Regions from separate parts of the Staphylococcus sp. AS1337 genome, predicted to be linked through region 1. Evidence: predicted binding sites of a transcription regulator. Region 1 holds the regulator's gene; the other holds the start of a gene.
What was found. Region 1 encodes LexA, which represses DNA repair genes until DNA is damaged. Its sites were predicted from a motif close to CGAACATATGTTCG; they were not measured.
Positions count from the first base shown of each region.

Region 1 (3,438 bases):
AGTGCAGAACCATGTCCAGCTGATAATACAAAACGATCTCTGTCAAAGAAATCTTTTGATTGGGGATTAAAATTCAAGTGACGTGTCCATAATGTGTATGCCATAGGAGCAGCGCCCATTGGTAATCCAGGGTGTCCTGAATTTGCTTTTTCAACTGCATCGATACTTAGCGCTCTAATCGTATCTACCGCTAATTGATCTTTTTCTTTATTCATCTAAATGACTTCCTTTCTTTTAGCAAGTTTCTATATTATTATACCTTATTTGGTATCTATTTAACAAAAAATTGATTTAGTTTTTATCTTCTTTATTTTTAGAATCTAATATATTTTTCACTTTATCAGGCGTTACATCGTTTCCTTCAGGATCTATGACTCTTGTACTTTCAATTTGTTGCTTAAATTTTTCTCTAAATGAATCTAAGTAAGCTTTTCTCAATTTAGATTGTTCTTTAGCTTCTTTTTCAGTCAAGCCTTTTTCTTTTTTCTTTTTCGCTAATTCATTTATACGTTGTAAATCTACACCGTCTTTATCAGCCATAATAAACCTCCGATATTGTTGATATAGAAAAATATAACAAAAAAATGAACGAAACTAAATTGTTTCGCTCACAAAAACACCATTATATTAACATTTACATTCACTAAAGTTCACGCCGCTAAAAACTATTAGTGAACAGCTGCCATCACTTGCTGTGAAGTTTGTTCGCTTTGTAGTTTAGTTTCATTATTACTCTGTTCGCCATTTACTGATTGTCTTGTCATTTGATGGTCAGTCATTTCGTACGTCTGTTCTGAATTCGCACTATTGTGTGCACTTAATATAAATAAGGCGCAAAGTATCATTGTCACCGTTAAAACTATAATATAAGACTTTATTTGCGATTTATAGTTCTTCATCATTTATAACCACTCCTAGAACATTTGTTTGTATAGTTACTTTATCAGAACATCTGTTCTATGTCAACAACCAGACGAACAAACGTTTGTAAAAATGCTATAATCATGCTATAATTAAGTTAAATTAAATTAGGGAGTGCCTATTATGAGAGAGTTAACTAAACGACAAAATGAAATTTTTGAATATATCAAGCAAACCGTCCAATCCAAAGGGTATCCGCCAAGTGTTAGAGAAATTGGAGAAGCTGTTGGATTAGCCTCTAGTTCAACAGTTCATGGCCATCTATCTAGATTAGAGGAAAAAGGTTACATTAGAAGAGATCCAACTAAGCCTCGTGCCATTGAAATTGTGTCAGAACAATTGGGTGAATCAATTAATATGGAAGAAACAATCCACGTTCCTGTTATAGGGAAAGTAACTGCGGGTGTACCTATTTCTGCGGTTGAAAATGTTGAAGAATACTTCCCATTACCAGAACATTTCACTTCAACACATAATAGCGATATATTCATCTTAAATGTTGTTGGTGACAGTATGGTTGAAGCTGGCATTCTTGATGGAGATAAAGTTATCGTAAGAAGTCAAACTATTGCAGAGAACGGAGATATCATCGTTGCGATGACAGAAGAGAATGAAGCGACTGTTAAGCGTTTCTATAAAGAAAAAACTCGTTATCGTTTGCAACCAGAAAATAGTACAATGGGACCAATTTATCTTGATAATGTAACTGTATTAGGAAAAGTGGTTGGATTATTTAGAGAAATGTAATTGATATTTTGACCAATGCTAACACTCTCAAAAAGAGAGGGTGCGCTCATCGCGCACCCTCTCTTTTTTCATCTTTTTTCATCTTTTTTCTCTAAAACGTCTTTTACTTTTTCAAGTATATCTTCTGTTTTGTCTTTTTTGTTTGTTGTCATAACTTTTCATCCTCACATGATAACAGATACCCTCACACAACAAACCTTAAACATTATCCAGTATAATTTTCTGTCCAATAAGGCTGACGATTTTTATTAAAGTCAACACCTACACCAAGCGTATTAAATTCTTTCTTAAGAATATTCTTTCTGTGTCCTAATGAATTCATTAAGTCTTGGTGAGCATAAATACTATTTGTTTGACCATATGCCAAATTTTCACCTGCTGCATTAAAATCGTGTCCGTCAGCTTCCATACGATCAAATGGAGTATCGCCTGATAAATTATTATGATCAAAATAATTATGTTCAGCCATATCTTTACTGTGTTTTCTAGCCGTCTCAGAAATACTAGTAGAATATTTAAGTGGCTCTAACTCATGCTGTACACGTTCTGAATTAACTAAATCAAAGTTTTGCAATTCAAAGCTTTGTGCTAATCCCTCAGATGGTGCGCCATATTGTTGTTGTAATCGGTTTTCCATTTTTTCACTAACTTGTAATAGCGCTGTTAAGTTATTGCTCTCATGTTTATCATAAAAAGCTGTTGTGTATATTTTGTCTTTATGAAAATTATCAAATTCATCATCTTGAACATCAAATTTCACATGTCCTTTTTGCTTATCAGTAATAGGTTTACCTAAACGGTCCCTTACCTTATCTTTAGGTGTGCCATATTTAATTTTTGATTTAGATGATATAACGTTTTGGTTACTATATAGCGCATTTACTTTATTATCTATATAACTAACCATCACAAATCCTCTATAACTATCCGAATAATACGTGTGCCAATTTGTACCATATTCATTTGATGAGACACGTTGGGAACTCCCTAGCTTTTCTTCTACAGCATCTTTAGTCATATTCATTTGAATATTGTTAACTGCAAATTCTTGTTTACTAGGTACTTTCAACGCATCTTCATTAGTTGTTTTTGATGAAGACCAATCAGCAACTTTATCCTTTAATTGCTGTTGTACTGTAATCATTGGTTCTGTTTCTTTGATTGGTAGGACAAGAATAACTACTAAGAAAGTAAGTACATATAAGAATAATTTTCTAATTTTTTACACCTACTAATATATTAGTCTCTATCACCATTAAAAATTGAGTTTCTTACAATTACATAATCCACTTTTCTTAATGATTTAAGGTCAGTGCCACCCGCATATGAAATTGAACTTTGCAAGTCTTGTTGCATTTCAATCAATGTATTAGATAATGACCCTTTGTGCTCAACAAACATTTTCTTACCTTCTACATTTTTATGTTCACCTTTTTGGAATTCAGAGGCGCTACCAAAATATTCTTTATATAGTTTGCCATCTAATTCCACTGTTTCACCAGGTGACTCTTCATGCGCAGCAAATAATGACCCAACCATTACCATAGATGCACCAAAGCGTATAGATTTAGCAATATCACCATGCGTTCTAATACCACCATCAGCAATAATTGGTTTTCTTGCTGCTTTACTACAGTGATTTAATGCTGATAATTGCCAACCGCCTGTACCAAATCCTGTTTTAATCTTAGTTATACAAACTCTTCCTGGTCCGATACCAACTTTGGTAGCATCTGCACCAGCGTTTTCTAATTCGCGTACACCCTCTGG
Region 1 is NZ_JBOIHZ010000002.1:476,871-480,308, forward strand. It holds gene tkt (transketolase) at 1-215, opposite strand, end outside; gene ACSUE0_RS05000 (DUF896 domain-containing protein) at 292-540, opposite strand; gene sosA (DNA damage-induced cell division inhibitor SosA) at 669-902, opposite strand; gene lexA (transcriptional repressor LexA) at 1,045-1,668, shown strand; gene ACSUE0_RS05015 (CAP-associated domain-containing protein) at 1,874-2,812, opposite strand; gene guaC (GMP reductase) at 2,908-3,438, opposite strand, start outside.

Region 2 (3,438 bases), on a different contig from region 1:
GCATAACGCATAGAATCAGTAATCTTATCCCCATACATAATAACTTCACCACGACTATTACGTGCAGCACGTCCAATCGTTTGAACAAGTGATCTTTGTGAACGCAAGAACCCTTCTTTATCTGCATCTAATATCACTACGAGAGACACTTCTGGTATATCAATACCCTCTCTTAATAAATTAATTCCGACTATGACATCATATGTGCCCATTCTCAAGTCGCGAATAATTTCAATTCGTTCTAGTGTTTTAATTTCTGAGTGTAAATAATTTACTTTTACTCCCGCTTCTTTCAAATAAGTAGTTAAATCTTCACTCATTTTTTTAGTTAAAGTAGTTACTAGTACTCGTTCATTTCGATCAATACGGTCTTGAATTTCTCCAATTAAATCATCAATTTGATTTTCAGTTGGTCGAACTTCAATCTTAGGATCCAATAAACCTGTCGGTCGGATAATTTGCTGTACCATCTCATCTGTATGTTCTAATTCGAATGGACCTGGTGTAGCAGATACATAAACTAATTGTTTAGTCTTTTCTTCAAATTCTTCAAATTTTAGCGGTCTATTATCTAAAGCGCTTGGCAAACGGAAACCATGGTCTACTAGTACTTGTTTACGAGCACGATCACCATTATACATCCCTCTAATTTGCGGTAATGTAACATGTGATTCATCAATCATTACTAACCAATCATCACCAAAATAATCTAGAAGCGTATAAGGTGTTGAACCTGTTGGTCGTAAAGTTAGATGAACGGAATAGTTTTCTATACCTGAACAAAAGCCCATTTCTCGCATCATCTCTAAGTCATAGTTCGTACGTTGTTCTAAACGTTGTGCTTCTAGCAATTTGTTTTCTGAACGTAATTCAGTCAAACGTGCTTCTAATTCATTTTCAATTCTTTGGATTGCTAATTTCATTTTTTCTTCACGCGTTACGAAGTGTGAGGCTGGGAATATCGCAAAATGATCTCGTTCTCTTAATACTTCGCCTGTCAAGTAGTTAACTTCACGAATACGATCTATTTCATCACCAAAGAATTCTACTCTTATGCACATTTCTTCTCTTGAGGCTGGAAAGATTTCTACTACATCACCTCTAACGCGAAACGTACCACGTCTAAAATCAATATCATTTCTTGTATATTGCACGTCAACCAATTTTTTCAGTAATTCACTTCTGTCCATTTGCATGCCAACACGAACACTTACGACTAAATCACGATATTCTTCTGGATTACCCAAGCCATATATACAGCTGACACTAGCTATGATAATAACATCATCTCTTTCAAATAATGCGCTAGTTGCTGAATGTCGTAATTGATCTATTTCATCATTAATAGAAGCATCTTTTTCTATAAAAGTATCAGTCGATGGCACATAAGCTTCTGGTTGATAATAATCATAATAGCTGACAAAATATTCCACTCTGTTTTCAGGGAAAAACTCTTTAAATTCGCTATATAACTGTCCTGCTAGTGTTTTATTATGTGCGATAATCAACGTAGGTTTACCCACTTGTTTAATAACGTTACTCATTGTAAAAGTTTTACCTGTTCCTGTAGCCCCAAGTAACGTTTGATGTCTTTTTCCTTCATTGACACCATTCACAATTTTTTTAATGGCTTCTGGTTGATCGCCTTGAGGCTCAAAATCAGAATGCAGTTTAAACGGATAATGTTCCATATTATAACCCCTACTTCCTATATCATTTCTAACGCTTAGAACCTATTTTAAATCTTTTTATTAGGCTATATACATTGTTTTTTGGCGTAATATTTTTCCGAAGGTGCTTATACTCGTTACATATTTTAACAGATTAACAAACACAAAAGCAAACATTTGTTCGTTTTAATTAATCTTGTTCTATATAAATAAAAAACAAACATAGTCACTCTACCATGTTTGCATAAATTTGCATTATAACCATGTTCTTAATTATCTCAAGTCATATAATTATAAAGCGCTTATTAAATTATAGCAATTAGGTTGCTCAATACTTACTTTTCAATCGTCTTCTTTTTTGTGCAATTCTAATTGATCAATAATGAGATATCCTGCCAACATAGACACTACATCTATAAAAATAATCCATTCACTATGGAAGAATCCTTTTTGTACAGAGGCACCAATAATAACTAATGTCAGGATTGTTCCTACCCATTTATTTCTCGTTAATACACTAAATAACACAACAAATATACAAGGAAAAAAGGCCGCAAGCGCATACCAAATCATTCAATTCACCCGTTCCTATTATTTAAAATAGCCATGGTTGTTTCTCGTAATTCAGATTTTGGAATGAACTTTTCCGTCAACATTTCAGGAATAATATTTTCTATAAAATCTTGAACTGAGCTAAGGTGATCAAATTGCATTATTGTCTCTAACGACATTTCATATATTTCAAAGAATAGTTGTTCTGGGTTACGTTTTTGAATTTCTCCAAATGTTTCATATAATAAATCTATTTTATCAGCTACTGAAAGTAATTGACCTTCTAACGAATCGTCCTTACCTTCTTGTAGTCTTTCTCTATAGATATCTTGATATGGTTCTGGAATCTCTTCATTTATAAAATGATCTACCATTTCCTCTTCTACTTGTGAGAATAATTTCTTTAATTCTCCGCTAGCATACTTTACAGGCGTTTTAATATCTCCTGTGAATATTTCCGCGAAATCATGGTTTAATGCCTTTTCATATAAGCTTTTCCAATCCACTTCATTCCCATGATACTCTTCAACTGTACCTAAATATTGAGCTATTTTAGTCACCTTGAATGAGTGGGCAGCGACGTTATGCTCGAAATACTTAAATTTACCTGGCAATCTAATTAATTTTTCTAAATCAGATAAGCGTTTAAAATATTGATGTACTCCCATGACATCGCCTCCTAGTTTATTTAATGAATCATTATACTTGTTTTTATAATATCACTCAACAAATAAAATGTCTTACCAATATCCTTAAAAATAATTATTTATTTGTATTTATAAACATACTACTTTAATTAATATAACGAGAGAGTGGAACAGCGAAATCATATTACTCTACAATGATTTCGTCGCCCCACTCCCATGAACATAGCTTTCAGTTTAGTTAGTCATTTCTTCTACGTTAATTTACGATTTCACTTATTATCTTATAAAATAAGATATCAACATATTTGTTCTAAATCAAACTGAAAACTCTAGTATTAATTAGTGAATATAATTGTATTGTCCTGTGTTGTGTACTGTTCTATAAGATTTTTGCCCTACTCCTTGCCAGTTCATTTCTGACACAAGAATTGATCCATCTGAATTTTTGCGTTCCACTATACCTACATGACCATAGTTACCAGCATTACTTTGGAAAATAGCTCCAACTTCTGGCGTGTGATTTACTTGATAGCCATTTTGACGAGCTGCTGAAGCCCAATTATTCGCAT
Region 2 is NZ_JBOIHZ010000004.1:60,836-64,273, forward strand. It holds gene uvrB (excinuclease ABC subunit UvrB) at 1-1,691, opposite strand, end outside; gene ACSUE0_RS07650 (CsbA family protein) at 2,013-2,243, opposite strand; gene ACSUE0_RS07655 (YfbR-like 5'-deoxynucleotidase) at 2,249-2,890, opposite strand; gene ACSUE0_RS07660 (CHAP domain-containing protein) at 3,209-3,438, opposite strand, start outside.
Region 2: uvrB (excinuclease ABC subunit UvrB) is a predicted target of LexA. The motif match lies at 1,841-1,854, and genes of this name have one in related genera.